DNA from 2 places in the Mesorhizobium sp. P2_F5 genome. Region 1 is predicted to be linked to the other one. Evidence: predicted binding sites of a transcription regulator. Region 1 holds the regulator's gene; the other holds the start of a gene.
What was found. The regulator PhoB, encoded in region 1, activates phosphate uptake and scavenging genes when phosphate is short. The targets are predictions, from matches to a motif close to TGTCATNNANCTGTCAT.

Region 1 (11,011 bases):
TTGTTGGCGGCGGCATACCGGTTCACGATGCCGATCGGCCACGGATAGGAATTGGCCAGCCACACCGCGCCCATGATGACGGCGCAGGTGACCGTGCCGAGCAGCGTCTCGGCCCAGATCGGACGCAGCGGGAAGCGGAAGCGCTTGCGCTGCACCCGCCCGTTGAACATCGCGAACACCACGGCAAGGCAGGCGACGATGCCGACGACCCAGCTCCAGGTCGCGCCGATCGATCCGGCCGGACCGCCACCCATCAGCTGGAAGGTGGCGTCGAGCGGCGCCACCGTCTGGCCGCTGGTCACCCACCAGGCAGCACCACGCCAGACCAGAAGGCCGCCCAGCGTGACGATGAAGGCCGGCACTTCGAGATAGGCGATGACAAAACCCTGGAACGCGCCGATCAGAAGACCGAGTGCCAGGCCGATGACCAGCGCCAGAACCCAGATCCACGGATTGCCAAGCTCGAGCCCGACAAAGCGCACCAGGAAATGCACCTGGGCAAAACCCATCACCATGCCGATCAGGCCCTCGGCCGAACCGACGGAGAGGTCGATGTTGCGCATGACGATGACCAGCACCATGCCTGAGGCCATGATGGCGACGGCGGACGTTTGCACCGACAGGTTCCAGAGGTTGCGTGGCGTCAGGAAGGTGCGGCTGTCGAAATCGAGCGGATTGACCCCGAGGCGGAAGCTGGAAATGACATGCAGGCCGATCCAGATCAGAAGCAGCGCGCCGATCATGCCGAGCATGCGGGTGTCGATCTCGGTCGCTTTCAGGAACCGGGCGACCGCGCCGAGTTCCGACGCACGCGCGGTGTCGGCCTGCGAAGTCGAGGTCGTGTCGGTCATGATGTCCTCCCAGCGGCTTGCCGTCTGACGCGGATGCCGGACCACAGCCTAGAAGTTAGCCGCCTATGGCGGAAACACAAATCTTGTTGAGAAAACGCCGCGGCTTTGGGCCGCGGCGTCGTTATCGAATGGAAACAGGCCAAGCTTAGTTGCAGGCCGCGACGCTGCCGGCGGCGACGCCCGTGCAGACTTCGTCCTTCTTGATCCAGCCGGCGTCGATGACGACGTTGAGGTTGTCCTTGGTGATCGCGACCGGGGTCAGGAACAACGACTTGACGGTGTTGCCGCCAGGCGTGGTGAAGTCCTTGGCGCCAGCGATGTCGCTCGTCTTCTTGCCGTCGGCGAGTTGCGAGGCGATCTCGGCGGCATTCTTGCCTAGCTCGCGTGCATCCTTCCACACCGACACGGTCTGCGTGCCGAGCGCGATGCGGTTCAGAGCGGCATGGTCGCCGTCCTGGCCCGAGACCGGAACCGTTCCGGCAAGGCCCTGCGCCGTCAGCGCCGCGACGACGCCGCCGGCGGTGCCGTCATTGGCCGCGACCACCGCATCGACCTTGTTGTCGTTGGCGGTCAGGAACTGTTCCATGTTCTTCTGGGCATTGGCGGGCAGCCAGCCATCGGTATAGGCCTCGCCGACATTCTTGATCTTGCCCGAGTCGATGGCTTCCTTGAGCACCTCCATCGAGCCCGAGAACAGGAAATCGGCATTCGGGTCGGAGCCCGAGCCCTTGATGAAGACATAGTTGCCTTCCGGCTTGGCCTTGAACACTTCGCGGGCCTGCATACGGCCGACTTCCTTGTTGTCGAAGGTCAGATAGAAGACGTCCTTGTTCTCGATCAGGCGGTCATAGCCGACGACCGGAATGCCTTCGTCCAGCGCCTTCTGCACCGCCGGGCCGATGGCCGAGGCGTCCTGCGCGAGGATGATCAGCGAGTTGGCGCCCTGCGAGATCAGGCTCTCGACGTCGGTCAGCTGCTTGCCGGGATTGGACTGCGCGTCAGCGGAAATATACTTGTCGCCGGCCGCCTCGATCGCTGCCTTCATCGCCGCTTCGTCGGTCTTCCAGCGCTCTTCCTGGAAGTTCGACCACGACACGCCGATGACCTTGTCCTTCGCCTGCGCGACCGACACCAGCGTCAGCGACATGGCGACACCCGCCAGCATGGCGGCTGCAAATCTGTTCATGATAATCCTCCCTGCGCCGCGCGCGGCGCGACAAAACTGGCCCGAGGGCCGGCACACAGAGGCTCTATTTTTTCGAGCCTCGAAAAAATACTGGTCCAACGGCGAGACGCTGTCAACATCGATTCTGATGGATTCTGATGGCGTCGTCGATTTTTTTCGAGACCCGCAATAAACAATGACAGCGTGACCGGCTTCTGCCAATATTTGCGTGGCGTCCCTGACCGCCTCCACTATCATGAGGCGCGGGGGACCGGGAGGAAACAAAAAAGATGTCGGTTGGTATCCGCCACGACGATCTGCGCCGTCGCAACCGTGCGATGGTGATTTCGGCCGTGCGCCGGGCCGGCCAGCCGTCGCGGACCGAGATTGCGGCAACCACCGGCCTTAGCCATTCGACCATATCGGCGATCTCTTCTGACCTGATTCAAGAAGGCATCCTGGCCGAGAGCAAGCCCGGCGAGACCGGTGCGCTGAAACGCGGACGGCCACAGGTCGGCCTTGGCCTCAATCCGGAAGCAGCCGCGGTGATGACCGTGGTGCTGTCGCTGAATTTCCTTTCCGTCACCGTCATCGACTATGCCGGCCATGTGGTCGCCGAGGAGCAGCGCCGGCTGGACACGCTGACCATGCCGCGCGACGAACTGATCGGCGAATGCACGGCAATCGTGCGGCGGCGGCTCGAGGATCCCGACCTCGATGTCCAAAGCATCGCCCGCATTGCCATGGGCATCCAGGGCATCACCGATTCGCAGGCGCGCGCCATGCTGTGGTCGCCGATCACGCCGCTGACCGACATCGCGTTCGCCGACATACTGGAAGCGGAGTTCGGCATTCCGGCCACCATGGAGAACGACTGCAACATGATGGCGGTGGCGCTGCAATGGCGCCAGCCTGAGCGCTACCGCGACGATTTCATTGCCATCCTGCTCTCGCACGGCATCGGCATGGGGTTGGTGCTGAAAGGCGAACTGTTCACCGGCACCCATTCCTCAGGCGGCGAGTTCGGCCACATGATCCACCGTCCCGGCGGCGCGCTCTGTCGCTGCGGGCGGCGTGGCTGCGTCGAGGCCTATGCCGGCAACTACGCCATCTGGCGCAATGCCATGGGGATGAGCGAGGACGCCGAACCGGTCGATGTCGGCGACGCCGACATGCGGGGGCTTGCCACACGCGCTCGCGAAACCGAAGGTCCCGAGCGGGAAGCCTACCGCAAGGCCGGGGAAGCGCTCGGCTTCGGCCTTGGCAGCCTGTTCGCCCTAATCGATCCCGCCCCCGTCGCCATGGTCGGTGTCAGCGCCGCCGCCTTCGATCTGATCGAACCGGCATTGCGCAATGCGATTGCCCAGACCGCCGGCGGCCAGCACTCGAAGTCGATTTCCTTCGACACCGAACCCAACGAACTGCCGCTGATCCGCGAAGGCTGCGCCATGCGCGCGCTCGGCTTCGTCGACCAGGAGATTTTCGCGCCGGGGATTCAGGCGAAATCTAGCAAACATGTCGCCTGAGAGGCCGGCAACGGCGCGGCGCGCCGCGCGTCAATCTTCGCGGATGGCGTAGCCTGCACCGCGGATGGTGCGGATCACGTCAGGCATGCGGCCATTGTTGACCGCCTTGCGCAAGCGCCCGACATGCACGTCGACCGTGCGCTCGTCGATATAGATCGTCTCGCCCCAGACATTGTCGAGCAGTTGGCTGCGCGAGAAGACCCGACCTGGATGGCGCATCATGAATTCGAGCAGGCGGAACTCGGTCGGCCCGAGCCGGATCTCGCTCTTCTTGCGGTAGACCCGGTGCGATTCACGGTCGAGCACGATGTCGCCGACCTTGAGCACGCTGGAGAGCACTTCCGGCTTGGCGCGGCGCAGCAGCGCTTTCACGCGCGCCATGAACTCCGGCGTCGAGAACGGCTTGACCAGATAGTCGTCGGCACCGGTGGACAAGCCACGCACGCGGTCGCTTTCTTCGCCGCGCGCGGTCAGCATGATGATCGGCAGCCGTTCGGTCTCGGGCCGCATTCTGAGCCGCCGGCACAGCTCGATGCCGGACACCGCCGGCACCATCCAGTCGAGCACCAGCAGATCGGGGACGTTTTCCTGCAGCCGGATTTCGGCCTCGTCGCCGCGCGTCACCACCTCGACCTGGTAGCCTTCGGATTCGAGGTTGTAGCGGAGCAGCACGCCCAGTGGCTCCTCATCCTCCACGACCATGATGCGTGGCGCAATCATCAGCAGTTCACCCTTGTCAGGCCGAAGTGGCCATCGCCGTCTCGTCCTGCTTCGGACGATTGGCGGGCAATTGCTGGCCGGTCAGCACATAGTACGCATTTTCAGCGATGTTGGTGACATGATCGCCGATGCGCTCCAGATTCTTGGCGCAGAACAGGAGATGCGTGCAGGCGGTGATGTTGCGCGGGTCCTCCATCATGTAGGTCAAGAGTTCGCGAAACACCGACGTGTACTTGACGTCGATGCGCTCGTCCTCATTCCTGAGTTTCGCCAGGGCTGCGGCATCCGCGGCGGCATATTCCTCGACAACGCCTTGCACCTGGATCAGCACCAGCTGCGCCATGGCGTCGATGGAATGCGACAGGTCGCGCGGCGTAACGCTGAGGCCGACAGTGCCGACGCGCTTGGCGATGTTCTTGGCGAGATCGCCGATGCGTTCGAGGTCGCCGGCCATGCGGATCGAGCCGACCACAGCGCGCAGGTCGTTGGCCATTGGCTGGCGCTTGGCGATCAGCGTGATGGCGCGGTCATCCAGCTCACGCTGGCGCGCGTCCATGATGGCGTCGTCGGAAACGACACGCTGCGCCAGCGCATTGTCGGAATTGAGCAACGCCCTGGTCGAGGCGTTGACCATCGAGCCGGCCAGATCGCCCATGTCGCGGATCAGCTTGCTGATCTGCCCCAGCTCTTCATCGAAGGAGGCGACGGTATGTTCACCCATGATCTTGGTCCTCGTGCCTGAAAATTCAACCGCCGGACGGCTCAGCCGAAGCGGCCGGTAATATAGTCCTGGGTGCGCTTGTCGTCGGGGTTGGTGAACATCTTGTCGGTGGCGCCCTCCTCGACCAGATAGCCGAGATGGAACATCGCCGTGCGCTGCGACACGCGCGCCGCCTGCTGCATCGAGTGGGTGACGATGACGATGGTGTAGTTCTGGCGCAGCTCGTCGATCAGCTCCTCGACGCGGGCGGTGGCGATCGGATCGAGCGCCGAGCAGGGCTCGTCCATCAGGATCACTTCCGGCGACACGGCGATGGCGCGCGCGATGCACAGGCGCTGCTGCTGGCCGCCGGACAGACCGGTGCCGGGCTCCTGCAGGCGGTCCTTGACCTCGTTCCAGATCGCCGCCTTCTTCAGGCTGGATTCGACGATCTGGTCCATGTCGGACTTGCGCTTGGCCAGCCCGTGGATGCGCGGGCCGTAGGCGACATTTTCGTAGATCGACTTCGGGAACGGATTGGGCTTCTGGAACACCATGCCGACGCGGGCGCGGAGTTCGACGACGTCGATGTTCTTGTCGTAGATGTCGTCCTCGTCCAGCGTGATCTTGCCGGTCACCCGCGCCGAATCGATGGTGTCGTTCATGCGGTTGAGACAGCGCAGGAAGGTCGACTTGCCGCAACCGGACGGGCCGATCAGCGCCGTCACCTGGTTCTGGCGGACGTCGAGATTGACGTCAAACAGCGCCTGCTTCTCGCCGTAGAAGACGCCGACCTTGTCGCCGCGCATCTTGATGACTTCGTTCGACTTGGCGTTCATCTTGTCGCCCACTGCGTTTTCAAGGGACTGTTCGGTCATGATGTTCATACCAAATTGCCTTTTTTCTACCAGCGCCGCTCGAACCGGCGTCGAAGCACGATCGCGGTGATGTTCATGGCCATGAGGAAGACGAGCAGGATGATGATGGCGCCGGACATGCGCTCGACAAAAGCGCGTTCGGCCTCGTTTGCCCACATGTAGATCTGCACCGGCAGCGCGGTCGCCGGATCGAAAGGCGTCTTCGGATAGTCGGCGACGAAGGCGACCATGCCGATTAGGAGCAGCGGTGCCGTCTCACCCAGCGCACGCGCCAGGCCGATGATGGTTCCGGTCAGGATGCCGGGAGCGGCAAGCGGCAGGATGTGCTGGAACACCATCTGCATCTTCGAGGCGCCAAGCCCAAGCGCTGCCGAGCGGATCGACGGCGGCACCGCGGCAAGGGCGGCGCGCGTGGCGATGATGATGGTCGGCAGCGTCATCAGGGTCAGCACCAGGCCGCCGACGAAGGCAGCGGAGCGCGGCATTCCGAGGAAGTTGATGAACACGGCAAGGCCGAGCAGGCCGAAAACGATCGACGGCACCGCCGCCAGATTGTTGATGTTGACTTCGATCAGGTCGGTGAAGCGGTTCTTTTTGGCGAATTCCTCGAGATAAATGGAGGCGGCGACGCCGATCGGCAGCGCCAAGAGCAGCACGATCACCATCATGTAGAACGAGCCGATGATGGCCACGCCCATGCCCGACGTTTCCGGGCGGCTGGAAGCGCCATAGGTGAACAGGCCGGTGTTGAAATGCTCGGCCATCACGCCGTCCGCCCTAAGCTTGTTCATCCAGTCGATCTGCTGGTTGGACACCTTGCGCCGCGCTTCATCGACGCTGAGGTCGATCTGGCCCTTGAAGGCGGAGTCGAGATTGGCGGCGGCCAGGATGTTGACGTCACGCGTCGTTCCGATCACCGCGGGATCGGCGGCGACGATGTCGCGCAGTTGGACGCGGGCGCCTTCCGACAGGAAGCCCTTGAGCTTCAGCATCATCGGCTTGTTGGCGGGATCGATACCGAGCTTGGCCACCAGCGCGTTTTCGGCGAGCTTGGGATAGTTCGCCTTGATCAGCACATTCGGATCAGTGGCGCGCTTGTTCGAGGGATCGATGACCTTCTCGTCGAAGGTGATCGGCAGCGTCACCGTCGTCTGCCAAAAGGCGGTGTAGCCCTTCGAGACGATGGTGATCAGCATGATGGCCAGGAACGCCAGGCCGACCGAGATCGCAATCACGCCGTAGATGCGGAAACGGCGTTCGGCGGCGTAACGCGCCTTCAGCCCGATGTCGCGGCGCGGACGGGCGACAGCACCCGCCATCGTGTCCAGGGGGATGTCGGTCATTCGTACTGCTCCCGGTACTTGCGCACGATGTAGAGGGCGACGATGTTCATCACCAGCGTCAGCGCGAACAGCGTCAGGCCAAGCGCGAAGGCGACCAGCGTCTGCGGCGAATTGAACTCAAGGTCGCCGGTCAGCTGGTTGACGATCTTGACGGTGATGGTGGTCATCGCTTCGAACGGGTTGATGGTGAGATTGGCGGCAACGCCGGCTGCCAGCACGACGATCATCGTCTCGCCGATGGCACGCGACGCCGTCAACAGGATGGCGCCGACGATACCGGGAAGTGCCGCCGGCAGGATCACTCGCTTGATCGTCTCGGAGCGAGTCGCACCCAGGCCAAGCGAGCCGTCACGCATGGCGCGCGGCACTGCGGTGATGATGTCGTCGGACAGCGACGACACGACCGGGATCAGCATGACGCCCATCACCAGGCCGGCGGTGAAGATGCTCTGGCCCTGGATAAAGGGCGAGCCGCCGGTGAGCGCCGCCGACAGGTCACGCAGGAACGGCCCGAGCGTGACCACGGCGAAGATGCCGTAGACGATGGTCGGGATGCCGGCCAGCAGTTCCAGCGCCGGCTTGACCACCGAGCGCACGCCGCGCGAGGCATATTCGGACATGTAGACCGCCGACATCAGCCCGACCGGCACGGCTACCACCAGGGCGACGGCAGCAATGTACAGCGTACCGGCGAGAAGCGGGATCAGACCGAACTGGCCCTGGCTGCCGCCCGAGCCGGCGGCGGCGAAACGCGGATCCCACACGGTGCCGAAGAAGAAGCTCATCGGCGACACGCTTTCGAAGAAGGTGATGGTCTGGAACAGCATCGACAGCACGATGCCGACCGTGGTCAGGATGGCGATGGTCGACGCCGCAAGCAGCCCCCACAGCATCAGCCTCTCGACATTGTTGCGCGCCCTGGCGCGCGGCGCGATCTGCCTCAGCGCATAGAAGGCGCCGGCGATCGACAGCGCAAGCGTAAGTACCGCGCCAAACCAGCCGAACCTGTCCTGGACCGTGTTCGCCTCGACGGCGATCGGGATCATGTAATCCTGGGTATCGCTGGCCAGCGCCACGCCCTTGGCGATGAGCAGCGGCTGCAATTCAGCGAAGGTGGCGGGAAGCGTACCGGCATCGAGCCGGCGCAGGCCCTTGGCGAGGCTCTTCACCAGGCTGACGTCGAGCGCTTCGCTGGCGACCTTGGAGTCGACAGTGCGCTCGGGCAGGGAGGCGTGGATGTGCCGGTCAAGATAGAAGGACGAGCCGATGTCCCAGACGGCAAGCAGCAGGACGGCAGGCAGAACGGCGAGCAGAAAGGCCCACCAGCCGTGATAATGGGCGCGCGAATGCGGCTTTACCTTGCCGGCATCCTGCGCCGCGGCGCGCTGGCGGCCGATCACAAAGGCGACCACGCCGATGGCAATGACTATGGCGAGTACGAGCAAGGACGACATCACCCACCCCAGGGAAAGTTCAGATCGCCGCCGCCGTTGCGGCAAACGGCGAAATCAGCGCGCGGATTTGGTCCGCGCCCTGATCCAGTCAGTTGATTACATCGTCTTTCCAGCGGCGAAGGCGTCGCGCTGGCCCTGACGCTCGGCGTCGGGAGCGGAAACCAGGCCGTACTGGGCGAGCGGGCTTTCCGGGCCGATCATCTGGTCGTCAAGGAAGAACTCGACATATTCCTTGAGGCCGGGAACGACGCCGAGATGCGCCTTCTTGACGTAGAAGAACAGCGGGCGCGAAACCGGATACTTGCCGGTCGCGATCGTCTCGGTCGAAGGCACGATGCCTTCCACGGTGGCGACCTTCAGCTTGTCGGCATTGTTCTCGTAGAAGGCGAGGCCGAACACACCGACGCCGGTCTTGTTGGAGTCGATGCGGGCGAGCGTCTCGGTGTAGTCGCCGTCGATGTCGACAGCCTTGCCGTCCTTGCGGATCGCGATGCAGGTCTTGCCGATTTCCTTGTCGTCGGCGATGCCGGTGGCCTTGAGAGCGGCCTTGTCGCAGCCGGCGTCGAGCAGCCTGGTCTCGAACACTTCGCGGGTGCCGTGCTTTTCACCGGGGATGTAGGCGGCGATATCCCAGTCGGGCAGCTTCGGGTTGACCTGGTTCCACTTGGTGTTCGGATTGTCGACGAGCTTGCCGTCAACGACCAGCTTGGCGGCGAGCGCCTTGTAGACGTCGGCGGGAACCAGCGCCCAATCCGGGCCCTTGATGTCGGTGGCGAAGACGATGCCGTCATAGCCGATGCGGACTTCCTGGACTTCCTTCACGCCGGCGTCGGCGCAGGACTTCAGTTCGTCCTTCTTGATCGGACGCGAGGAGTTGGCGATGTCGATGGTGTCTTCGCCGACGCCCTTGCAGAATTCCTTGATGCCGGCGCCGCTGCCGCCGGACTCGACAACCGGGGTCTTGAAGTTGGTGAAGGTTTCGCCGAACTGCTCGGCGACGATCTTGGCGTAAGGTAGCACGGTCGACGAACCGGCGACCTGGATCTGGTCACGCGCGGCGGCGACACCCGACGATGCGGCGAACGCTACCGCCACGGCCGATGCCGTAACGAGGAATTTCTTCATGTGGCCTGCTCCTGTTCGGAATATGGTCTCTCGGCGCCCTCTTCAGCCGGCGCCCGCTGAGGCCATAGCCTTCGATTATTACAGTCGCATGACAGTTTCGTGTCAGCCCGGTAACGTCGGATGGACGCACTGAAAACCGCAGCCGGCCGGCCTCTCCTGGAGAGCCGCAGTTTGCCGCTGGAATCATAAGCTTGCGGGATTTTGCGCCGGCATTTGTCCCGGCGGATCGCGGGTCGCGATGCCGAGAAAGAAAAACCGGACGGGAGCGCGTTGCCCGAGGCCAGAGCGTATCTTGGCCGAGCCATCGCCAAAAACAGGTCCGTTGGGGTAGATTTCGACGCTGTTTCTTTGTCGGCGGTCGCTTGCTCCCGCCCGTAACTGAATGAGCGGTTTCGTTGCCGCCATTTTCCCGACTGGGCGCAAGCTTTGATATGGTGCGATCGCACCATATCCCTGGACCTCGCGGCGCCGCCGAATCCCGGCGCTGATATCAGCTAGCCGGCGTCTCGTTGGGCCTCGCCTGATATGCCGACCCAACGTTCGACCTTTTCGAGCAGTGCCTTGGGGCTGATCGGCTTGGGCAGATAGTCGTCCATGCCGGCTTCCAGGCAACGCTCGCGATCGCCCTTCAAGGCATGCGCGGTGACGCCGACGATCGGGATATGCGTGCCGCTCTCTTCCTCCAGCCGGCGAATCGCGGCCGTGGCTTCGAGCCCGTTCATCTCCGGCATCGAGACGTCCATCAGGATCATGCGCGGATTGAGCCGGCCGAAAGCGTCGAGCGCCTTGCGGCCGTTGCCGACGATCTCGAAGCTATAGCCGGTTTCACCAAGGATCTGGGTGAACACCATCTGGTTCACCTCATTGTCCTCGGCAACGAGGATGTCGAGCCCGCGTTCGTTGCCGCCTGCCCGGGCGCGGGCGCGCACCGGCGGCGGATGCAGCTGGGCCCGCTCGGATGCGGCCCGTGCCGGCGGCGCCGACACCGGCTGCACCGTCGCCTGGCCGGAGCTGTCGCTTGCCGCGTGTTCCCCATCGCCACCTGCCGTGCCGTGGCGATGGCGCTGGATGGTCGCGACCAACGTCTCCAGCAACACCGAGGAGCGCGCCGGCTTGATCAGCTGTGCGTCGATGCCGAGGTCGCGGTAGCTGGTGTTGGCGAGCGACTGGTCGACCGAGGTCAGCATGATGATCGGCGTGTCGGCCAGCCCTGCGGTGTTGCGCACGATGCGCGCCATTTCGGCGCCGC
Region 2 (11,011 bases), on a different contig from region 1:
GGCAACTTCTTTTGGGGATCACCACATGACACAGGCCGGATATAAGCAGTTCTGCCCACTCTCAATGGCGGCGGAGCTGTTGTGCACACGCTGGACCATGGTGCTTTTGCGCGAACTGGTGGCGGGCTCGACCCGCTTCAACGACCTGCGCCGCGGCGTGCCGAAAATGTCGCCAACCCTTCTGTCGCAACGGCTCAAGGACCTTGAAGCCGGCGGCATTGTCGAGCGGACCGAGATCGAATCCGAGAAGGGCGTGTTCGAATACCGGCTGACCGAGGCGGGTCGGGATTTGCGCCCGGTGGTCGAGGCGATGGGGTTCTGGGGCCAGAAATGGGTCGAGGCCAGGCTCTCGCTCAAGAACCTCGATCCGTCGCTGCTGATGTGGGACATGCGGCGCAACCTGAACCCCAGTCCACTGCCGGACGGGCGCACCGTAATACAGTTTCTGTATCATGACCTGCCGGCGTCGAAACGCTCGTGGTGGCTGATCGTCGAGAAGCACGGCGATGTCGATCTGTGCTGGTACGATCCGGGCTTTGACGTCGATCTCTATGTCTCGACGGACCTCTGCACCATGACCTCGATCTGGATGGGGCTGACGACGGTTCACAAGGAACGCGACAAGATCAGCCTGACCGGCGACCTCGACGTCGCCGGCAAGATGCAGACCTGGCTTGGCCTCAGCCCGTTTGCGGTGATGCCGAAGCGCGCCGCGGCTTGAGGCCAGATTCTCGTCATAGGCGCCGCAAATTTGCTGACCTATCCCCCCAGCGCCCTATACTCGTAGGTGCTGGGGCGACGCCGCGTCGGGACCTTGTCCGTCAGGTCAACCACGCGGATCCATTTGCAGGCGTCGCCTCGCAAGGTGACCTTCCGGCCGATCACCTTTTCGGCTGCCCCAAACGGTGTACTGGCGTGGGTCTCCTCGCTCTCCTGAACGACCTCCCCGTCCATCCTCTCGACGCGATATGCCTTCATCTCGTGCGCTCCCGACTCAGGGCCTCCCGAAAGGTAACCCGGCGGCTTTTTCCGTCAAGTATTAGCATATGCTAATTCCTGGCGATTTAAAAAACCACTTGCATTCCGCAATCGGTTTGCTACAAAACAAACCACTTGCAAATCACAACCGGTTATCTCGGAGGCTTTCATGTCCAAGCTGCGTGTCAATGCATTCACCCTGTCGCTCGACGGTTTCGGCGCCGGTCCTGACCAGACCCTGCAAAATCCGCTCGGGGTCGGTGGCGAAGATTTGCACAAATGGATGATCGGCACCCGCACCTTCCGCAAGATGGTGCTCGGCGCCGATGGCGGGACGACCGATGTGGACGACCGGTTCACCGTCAGCAGCTTCGACAATGTCGGCGCCTGGATCCTCGGCCGCAACATGTTCGGACCGATCCGCGGCGAGTGGCCGGATGAAAACTGGAAAGGCTGGTGGGGCGACAACCCGCCCTACCACGTGCCGGTCTTCGTGCTGACGCACTACAAGCGCGATCCGATCGAAATGGAAGGCGGCACTACTTTCCACTTCGTTACCGGGGGCATCCATGATGCGCTCGACCAGGCGAGAGCCGCGGCCGGCGGCAAGGACGTCCGCGTCGGCGGCGGCGTCTCCACCATCCGGCAATATCTCCAGGAGAAGCTCATCGATGAACTGCATCTGGCGGTGTCGCCGCTGCTGCTCGGGAGGGGTGAGAACCTGTTTGCCGGTCTCGATATGCTGAAGCTCGGCTATCAGTGCACCGAACAGGTGGCGACGGCGCTTGCCACGCATGTGACGATCAAGCGGGGTTAGTTCTCACCAGGGGGCAGCCTTCTGCGCTGTGATCCTTCGCGCCCCCATCCGGTCCTTGGCATTCCCGTCTCAATACTTCTCCGGCACGTAAAGCTCGCGCGGCAAGACCTGGCGTTCGTACTCCGGATTGAACACCCGCTCGGGCAGCGTGATTTCTTCGTGCGGGACCTCCTCGTAGGGCATCTGCTTGAGCAAATGATCCATGCAGTTCAGCCGCGCCCGCTTCTTGTCGTTGCCTTCGACGATGTACCACGGTGCCTCGGGAATGTTGGTGCGGGCGAACGTCTCTTCCTTGGCCTTGGTGTACCGCTCCCAGCGTACGCGCGACTGCAGATCCATCGGCGACAGTTTCCACTGTTTCATCGGATCGTGGATGCGCATCATGAAGCGCATCTGCTGTTCCTCGTCGGTGATCGAGAACCAGTATTTGACCAGGGTGACGCCGGAGCGGACCAGCATGCGCTCGAACTCCGGCACGTCGTGGAAGAACTCCTCGACCTGATCGGGTCCGGCGAAGCCCATCACCCGCTCGACACCGGAGCGATTGTACCACGAGCGGTCGAACAGTACGATCTCACCGCCGGCCGGCAGATGCGGCACGTAGCGCTGGAAATACCATTGCGATTTCTCGCGCTCGGTCGGCGCCGGCAGCGCCACGACGCGGCAGATACGCGGGTTGAGGCGCTGCGTGATGCGCTTGATGACGCCGCCCTTGCCGGCGGAGTCGCGGCCCTCGAAAATCACCACCAGCTTTTTCTTGTGATAGGCGACCCAGGACTGCAGCTTGATCAGTTCCGACTGTAGGCCGATCAGGTCGCGGAAATACTGCATGCGATCGATCGATGGCGGATGCGCGTTCTTGTAGATTTTGGCGATCTCCAGCGACAGCGCCGGCTCCGACATTTCCAGCTCATAGTCCTCGTCGAGCGTGTCGGCGAGTTCGGCTTCAAGCCAATCCCTGGCCGGAGAATTCTGCTTTAACTCGGTCATTTCCGCTGCTCCGCTTGCCGGCTGACATGAAACCCTGAGCCGACTTGATATAGGCCGGCAATGACGGTTTTATTGCAAGCCGCCAGCCGGTCGATCACAGCTCAAATCGGCGAGGCATGGCCGATCCATCGCCGTGGCATGGCGACAAGCCGCTCAAATTGTCCTACAAATGGCGGACCCGTTCGGGCCTCCCCGCCCCTTCCCCACCAAGATTACGAGGATTTGACATGGAATACCGCACGCTTGGCCGTTCCGGCTTGAAAGTTTCGACGCTGACGCTGGGCACCATGACCTTCGGCGGCAGCGGGCCGTTCGCCGCCGTCGGCAATTCCGACCTCGCGGAGGCCTCCCGCATCACCGACACCTGCATCGATGCCGGCATCAACCTCATCGACACCGCCAATGTCTATTCGAACGGCCTGTCGGAAGAGATCATCGGCGAAGCGCTCGGCGGCAAGCGCAAGAACGACGTGCTGATCGCCTCCAAGGCGCGCATGCGGATCGGCAAAGGCCCGAACGACGAAGGCCTGTCGCGCCATCATCTTATCCGCGAATGCGAGAAGAGCCTGAAGCGGCTCAGGACCGATGTCATCGACATCTATTTCCTGCACGAATGGGACGGCACGACGCCGCTCGAGGAAACCATCGCCGCGCTCGACACGCTGGTTGCCCAGGGCAAGATCCGCTATGTCGGCTGCTCCAATTATTCCGGCTGGCAGGTGATGAAGGCGCTGGGGATCAGCGACAGCCATCACCAGCCGCGCTTCATCACCCAGCAGATCCACTACACGCTGGAAGCGCGCGAGGCTGAATATGAACTCTTGCCGATCTCGGTCGACCAGGGCCTTGGCGTGCTGGTGTGGAGCCCGCTTGCCGGCGGCCTGCTGTCGGGCAAATACCGTCGCGACAGTCCGACTGCGCGCCAGCTTGCCGGCTGGTCGGAACCGCCGATCCGCGACGAAGACCGGCTGTGGCGGATCGTCGATGTTCTCGTCGACATCGGTGCGGCGCGCGGCGTCTCGGCAGCGCAGGTGGCGCTAGCCTGGCTGCTTGGCCGGCCTGCCGTCAGCTCGCTGGTGATCGGCGCGCGCAACGAGACGCAGCTTAGGGATAACCTCGCCGCCGCGGCACTCACCCTCACCGCTGAGGAACGCGATCGTCTCGATGCCGTCAGCCGGCCGCCGGTGCTCTATCCCTACTGGCACCAGCAGTTCACCGCGAAGGACCGGTTCAGTCCGGCCGATCTGGTTCTCGACCGAAGCGTCATCTGAGGCCGACAGTTAGCCCGCGATAAACCGCCAGACCTCCGGATCGGGCTCGATCTGGCCGCTGAGCACGAAATATTTGTAGAGCACGAGCAGGCAGATCGCCTGCTCGGCCCGCTCGTCGGCGAATTTGCGGCAATAGGCGTTGGCCGCTGCGACGATGCGCTGGGCTTCGGCCGGGTGCTTCTCGAGATGATGCACGCGCTCGGCCAGATCGCTGAAGTCGGGCGCCAGCGGCACATAATGGACATCGGGCTCGAGTTGACCCTCGGCGAACCAGGTCTCATAGGTCGGCGGCGGCATCAGGCAGAGCGAATTCGAGCTCATGATCCATTTCAGGTTGGTCGCGACATCGTTGCCTTCGAGGGAAATGATGTAGCGGTAGCGCCGCTGCTGATCGATGGTGAGATAGGGTTTTCGATATTCCGCCGGTGCCGTCGCCCTTGGCGTGCCGACATCGCAGAAGGGCAGGTCGCGGACGGCCTCCAGCAGCAAGGTGCGGATCGGATTGTTGAGCTCGCCGCGCCAGACGACGAGCGGATGCTTGTCGGCGAAGGCGACATCGTCGGCCGGCATGTGGAAATGGCGGAACTTGTTCAGCTTGAACAGGACGCCGTTGCCGTTGTCGCCGATGATCGGCCGGTCCTTGACGATCGACGGCATCTTCGGCACTTCGATGACGTCGCCGAATTCCAGGTCGACCCTCAGACCCGGATCGAAATAACGGGTGAATTCCTTCAGATCGTAATAGTACATGCTGCGGTCCGACGGCAGCCGATTGACCGGCACAGCCTCGGGGCTGGGTGTAAAAGGCTCCCGCAGCGTGTTGTAGTAGTTGAGCCGCTGGCGGACCGATGCATCGGAAAGCCTGGCCTGATCGAGCAGACGGCCGAGCCGGCGCCGGAAAAGGACCGGCGGCGCGATGTCGCGCATGGCGTTGCGCGCATAATAGATCAGCTTCTGTGCGTTTCTTTGAAGCGTGGCCATCGGTCGTTTTGATTCGAAATCGGTCGGCGGCGGCTCCAGTGACTGTCCCGCAGCCTTTTCTAAACCATTGTGTTAGCCATCACGCAAGTCCCGAACCGCTGGCATCTGCCCTCGCGGCGCTGTTGTGTTTGCCGGCCAATGCTTCTAGGCAGGGTCAGGTACAGCGAAAGGAAACGATATGGCGCGACCACCGAACTACGGTCAGGAACGCAAGGAGCGCGACCGGCAGAAGGCCGCCAAGAAGGCGGAGAAGCTGGCCGCCAAGGTCGCAGCCAAGGAGCGCTCCAAGCCCGAGGACGAGGCCGGTTCCGAAACCGATACAGAGACCGAAGAATAGCCATAGGAATGGCAGCGATCCGGCCCGGCAAACGGGCGGCGTCGCTGCTATCAGGCCGCCTTGTCGCTGACGAAGACGTTGACTTCGCGCGCCGCGGCAATGAAGGCACGCCTTGCAATCATCGCCGGCTTGTCGCCGGCCAGCGCATCATGACAGGCCTGCAGCGCTTCGCGATGCTTGGGACTGCGCTTGCCGGGCCAGCTGTTGAGCAGGTAATCGGACGCCTCGCGGGCCGTGCGCAGGAGCTGGTTGGCTCCCCCCGCGGCTGCCTTGACGGTCACGGGTGTTTCAAATCGGTTGTTTTCCATGGCCGCTCCTTACGCCATCGGCGTCCATGAAGCGAGGCCGAAAGCGGATGGCGCCTGACATCTGTCACTTTCGTGACCGATATCAAGCGGCGACGACGGCAAATCCCCTCGCGCGCAGTCCGCGCCGGTCATTGTGCAACGACGTCACCAGGCGGTCGCGGCTGCCAACGATATGGGCGGAAAGCCGCGCCGCCGCCGCGTCGGCGTCACCGGCCCGCACCGCCGCCAGGATAGCGTGATGTTCGCTCCAGGCACGGCCGAGCGCGGCCTCGTCGCGGACCTCCAGCCAACGCGCCCGCGACAAGCGCGTCATGGCATCGCGCACCGCCCTGAACAGGAACTCGTTGCCGGAGAGCCGCGCCAGCTCGATGTGGAAATCCATGCCGACGCGGTGCCATTCCTCGCGCGGTGTGGCGGCGTCACAGGAGTCCAGCATCGCCTCGATGACATCGACGGCGCTCCTGTCGGCCAGCGCCGCGGTCAAGCGGACCGCCGCAACCTCGACCGCCTCGCGATAGACAGCGATCTGTTGCAGTTCGGCAAGGTTGATCGGCGACACCGTCCAGCCGCGCCCGTCGCGGCAGATCAGCCCTTCCGTCTCGAGCCGCAGCAGTGCTGCCCTGACCGGCGTGCGAGAGGCGCCGAAGCGGCTCTCGATCCAACGTTCCGTCAGCCGCTCGCCGGGACCGACCTCAAGGCCGAGGATCATCTCGCGAAGCGCTTTTTCGACGGTCTGCATCTGCGACATCTTTGGTTCCGTTGCTGGCGATCGGCCTCGCATTTGAGGTCTGGCCGATCACGTTTGAGAGTGCCGGATTGACACCAGCCGGACTTTGCGTCCATGAGGATACCGACTTGGTATCCCAAAATGGTATCCGCAGCAAGCGGACAGGACACGACATGCCGCAGGACAGTGCAGCGCAGGCCGCCGAACAGCCTTCCACCTACAATGTGCATTGGCGGCGCAACCTGTTCGTGTGCTTTGCCGGATCGTTCAGCACGCTTGTGGCGATGACGCTGCTGCTCCCCTTCCTGCCGCTCTATGTCGAGCAGTTGGGCGCCGTCGGCCACGCGGCGATCGTGCAATGGTCCGGCATCGCCTTCGGCGCCACCTTCTTTGCCGCGGCCCTCGTCGCGCCGCTGTGGGGACGGCTGGGCGACCGCTACGGCCGCAAGGTGATGCTGGTGCGCGCCAGCTTCGGCATGGCGATCTGCATGTCGCTGACCGGCATGGTGCAGACCGTCTGGCAATTGGTGCTGTTGCGTCTGCTGATCGGCTTTGCCGGCGGCTATTCCTCGGGTTCGACCATTTTGGTCGCCATGCAGACGCCGAAAGACCGCTCCGGCTGGGCGCTCGGCGTGCTGTCGGCCGGCATCACCGCAGGCTCCCTGGTCGGGCCGCTGCTCGGCGGCGCGCTGCCGCCGCTGATCGGCATCCGCGCCACCTTCCTCATCGCCGGCGGCGTCATTTTCCTGGCGGCATTGGCGACGACGTTCCTGATCAAGGAGATGCCTCGCCCGCCAGCACTGGCAAAACCCAAGGAGAGGCCGAAGGGCGGCTGGGCGCAGATCCCCGACAAGCGCCCTGTCGTCGCGATGCTGGCGACCGGCATGCTGTTCACCTTCGCCAACATGTCGATCGAGCCGATCATCACTGTCTATGTCCAGCAACTGGTCGCGGACGCAAGCCGGGTGACGCTGGTCTCCGGCGTCGTCATGTCGGCGGCCGCACTCGGCGCCATCCTGTCGGCGTCGCGGCTGGGCAAGCTCGCCGACCGCATCGGCCACTGGAACGTCATCGTGGCATCGCTGGCCGTTTCGGCGCTGCTGTTGATACCGCAGGCCTTCGTCACAGAGAGCTGGCAGCTCGTCGGCCTGCGTTTCCTCATGGGTCTGGTGCTGGGCGGACTGTTGCCCTGCATCACCAGCGTCATCCGCCACAATGTTCCCGATGGCGTCGGCGGCAATGTGCTTGGCCTGGCAATCTCGGCGCAATATGTCGGCCAGGTCGCAGGCCCGCTGCTTGGCGGCTTCGTCGGCGGCCATTTCGGCATGCGTGCGGTGTTTCTCGGCACGTCCGTGCTGATGGCCGGCGGTGCCGTGTACAATTGGCTGGTCCAGTCGCGCCGCACGCGCGACATGCTGGCGGTATCAGGCAAATCCTGACAGACAGGGCGCGCCTGTCGTCAATCACGGAGCCCGAGACATGAGTATCGCCGAACCCGCGCCAGCAAGCAGCGCGCGCATCCTCGTTTTCGCTGGCGGCCTGTGTGGCGCGGCAGGCGTGGCGCTGTCGGCGGCAGCGGCGCATCTCGGCGGCGCTTTCGTCGGCACCGCCGCATCCTTCCTGATCATGCATGCGCCGGTGTTTCTGGCCGTCGGCCTCGCCGGCGCAAACCGGATCCTGCGGATCGGCAGCCTGGTGCTGCTCGTCGGGCTCGTTCTGTTCTGCGGCGATCTGCTGGCGCGGGATTTCGTGGGATCGCGGCTTTTCCCGATGTCGGCGCCGATTGGCGGCACCTTGCTGATCGCAGGCTGGTTGGCGATCGCGGCCTCGGCGCTGGTGCGTCAACGTCCCTGACGGGGCAAGAACCCTGCCCCATCAGATGTTTCTCACACGAGGCTCAATCCTGCCGACGTTCCGGCAGCAGGTCGCGGCTGCGCTTCGCAAGCTTGGTCAGCCGCTGCCGTTCCGGCCGCTCCGCGGCCGGCGAGATGCCCCAGTAATTGCGGTAAATGTCTTCGAACAGATGCTTCACGGGATGCACGGTTCGTCTCCTTCTCCAGAATTGAATCGATCCAATCAACCGGCACGAAAATGCGGACCGATCAGCTCCGCTTGCGTTCCACGAGGAAATGCAGGTCGCGCTTCCACGGGCCGGTCTTGCCGCGGCGCTTGCGGGTGGCGGCATCGGAGGCGATGCCCCAGTCATTGCCGTAGATGTCTTCGAACAGATAATTCATGGGATGCATGGCACCCTCCTCTTGAACCGATCCAATGGATAGCTGGTAAATTTTTCTGGATCGATTCAAATATAGACCCTCCCCGCCCTCCGATCAAGGAAAATTTGAACCGATCCAACGAAAGTGCTAGATGGAGGCTGGTTCAGGAGACGAAGATGACGGCATTGACCTCCGGGAAGACGAGACCAGTGCGGCTGGCCGATATTGCCAAGGCGGCGGGCGTCTCGCACGGCACCGCATCTAATGTCTTCGCTCGGCCCGAGATTGTCCGCGAAGAGGTGCGCGAACGGGTAAAGGCGGCAGCCGAGGCAATGGGCTACGCCGGTCCCGACCCCAAAGGTCGACTTCTGCGCGCCGGCAAGGTCAACGCCATCGGCGTCGCGACCGCCGAGCCACTGTCCTACTTCTTCGACGATCCTTTTGCGCGCGTCATGATGGCCAGCATCTCGCAGGCCTGCGACGCGACCGGCGCCGGGATTTCGCTGGTCTCGGCCGCCAACAGCGAGCAGCTCGCCTGGAACATCCAGAGTGCGCTTGTCGACGGCTTCATCGTGTTCTGCATCGAGGGCGGTTCGCGGCTGGTCGAACTGGCGCGCGAACGCAAACTGCCTTTCGTGGCGCTCGACCTCGATTCGGAGAATGAGGCGGTCGCGGCGATCGGCATCGACAACGTCGCCGGCGCCGGCCTTGCCGCGCGCCATCTGGCCGAGCTTGGCCATCGTCGCTTTGCCGTGCTCGCCCTGGAATCTGCCGACGCCGGCTTTGGTCCGGTCACGCAAGAGCAAGTCGAGACGTCGGCCCTCTATTCCGGCACGCGCGACCGTCTGCGTGGCTATTTCGCGGAACTCTCCCGCTTCGGCATCGACGTCTCGCTTGTGCCGATCTACGAAACCCTAAACGACGAAGAGAGCGTGCGCGCCGGCCTCGAGCATATTTTCGCGCTGCCGCAGCGGCCGACGGCAATCCTGGCCATGTCGGACAGGATGGCGCTGCATGCGCTCGACTGGCTGCGCGAACACGACATCGCCGTGCCGGGCGACGTGTCCATCGTCGGCTTCGACGGCGTGCCTGAAGGCGCAGACTCCAAGCCACCGCTGACCACGGTCGCCCAGCCGATTGCCGAGATGGGCCGGCTCGCCGTCAAGGCGATCCTGGAGAACGATGGCTCGCTCAGCCGGCAGCTGCTGCCGGTCGATCTGGTGATCAGAGCCTCGTCAGGCCCCTCTCCCGCCTAAAGGCCTTCGCTTTCACCGGCTCAGCCTTGCCACTACGGGCGACATGCCGAAAGGCTGGCGAGCGGCCGGGGCTTCGGTCCGAACCGGTTTCTTGCCCGACCAGCCGATGCCGGACAGCCATTCGAGATAGAACGCAAGCGCGAACTGCATGGCGATGCCGGCCGATATCAGCAGGGCGTCATAGGCAAAGCCGCCCGGATTAATCAGCTTCATCACCTGCGCCACCATGGCGATCACCGTGCCGGCCAGGAACACCGGTAGCGAGCGCTTGCCGAGCAGAGCAAGCGGATGGTCCGGGCTGAAACGGAACAGGTTCGAGAAAGCTGGCAGGGCGACGATCAGATAGCTCACCGACAATATGTGCAGCAGCCGGGGCAGCGACAGGAACGTCTTGTCGAAGCCGCCGATCACCACGGGCAGGTCGAACCAGGTGATCTGGCCCCAGAGCGGGCTGTGCACCCAGACCGCTGCTGCCGCGACATAGGTTGCCGCGGCGCCCACCAGCCAGCGATTGACGGGAATTGTGCCGCCACGCCTGACATGCAGCATGCCGGCGAGACCAATGTTGAACAGGAACTGCCAGGACAGCGGATTGAGGAACCAGACGCCGGGCTCCGGATAGTTCGGCGGCGCGATCTGCCATATGCCGGCGACCAGCCACAGGGCGCCGGAAAAGATCAGTGCCGGCAGCGGCCTGTAGCTGACGAAAAGCAGGAAAAGCGGCGCCATCAACAGTAGCGCCGCATAGACCGGCAGGATATTGTTGTAGCCAAGCTGGTGGCCGAGCGTGACGATGCCGACAATCACCTCCGGCGTGTTCTTCATCAGCGGTTCGATGTTGATGAGTTTCAGCAGTTCAGGCCGGTGGGCGAACACCGCCGCTGCGCAAAACATCGCCATGACCACGATCGTCGTGACGATATGGGCGGTATAAAGGACGCCCGCCCGCCGCCACATCTTCAACGTCGCCAGCAGCCGGCTCCCCGGCTGGAACTTGTTGCCATAGGCGAGCGCGACCGACATGCCCGAAATCAGCACGAAAGCTTCCGCCGCGTCCGAGAATCCGAAATTCTTGTAGGTCAGCGTTTCGAAGACGGTGCCCGGCACATGGTCGATATAGATGGTCAGGA

Region 2: ppk2 (polyphosphate kinase 2) is a predicted target of PhoB. The motif match lies at 2,846-2,862, and genes of this name have one in related genera.

Annotation. Positions count from the first base shown of each region.
Region 1 is NZ_JBFUEY010000006.1:12,162-23,172, reverse strand. It holds gene AC1DYO_RS10730 (sugar ABC transporter permease) at 1-851, opposite strand, end outside; gene xylF (D-xylose ABC transporter substrate-binding protein) at 997-2,037, opposite strand; gene AC1DYO_RS10720 (ROK family protein) at 2,307-3,542, shown strand; gene phoB (phosphate regulon transcriptional regulator PhoB) at 3,573-4,262, opposite strand; gene phoU (phosphate signaling complex protein PhoU) at 4,279-4,983, opposite strand; gene pstB (phosphate ABC transporter ATP-binding protein PstB) at 5,025-5,849, opposite strand; gene pstA (phosphate ABC transporter permease PstA) at 5,867-7,183, opposite strand; gene pstC (phosphate ABC transporter permease subunit PstC) at 7,180-8,637, opposite strand; gene AC1DYO_RS10690 (substrate-binding domain-containing protein) at 8,734-9,762, opposite strand; gene AC1DYO_RS10685 (PAS domain-containing protein) at 10,257-11,011, opposite strand, start outside.
Region 2 is NZ_JBFUEY010000005.1:211,439-222,449, reverse strand. It holds gene AC1DYO_RS10405 (winged helix-turn-helix transcriptional regulator) at 26-721, shown strand; gene AC1DYO_RS10400 (dihydrofolate reductase family protein) at 1,148-1,795, shown strand; gene ppk2 (polyphosphate kinase 2) at 1,865-2,785, opposite strand; gene AC1DYO_RS10390 (aldo/keto reductase) at 3,013-4,056, shown strand; gene AC1DYO_RS10385 (glycosyl transferase family 90) at 4,066-5,037, opposite strand; gene AC1DYO_RS10380 (hypothetical protein) at 5,216-5,374, shown strand; gene AC1DYO_RS10375 (DUF982 domain-containing protein) at 5,425-5,682, opposite strand; gene AC1DYO_RS10370 (GntR family transcriptional regulator) at 5,765-6,430, opposite strand; gene AC1DYO_RS10365 (multidrug efflux MFS transporter) at 6,583-7,848, shown strand; gene AC1DYO_RS10360 (DUF423 domain-containing protein) at 7,889-8,263, shown strand; gene AC1DYO_RS10355 (hypothetical protein) at 8,307-8,450, opposite strand; gene AC1DYO_RS10350 (hypothetical protein) at 8,512-8,655, opposite strand; gene AC1DYO_RS10345 (LacI family DNA-binding transcriptional regulator) at 8,802-9,881, shown strand; gene AC1DYO_RS10340 (OpgC family protein) at 9,894-11,011, opposite strand, start outside.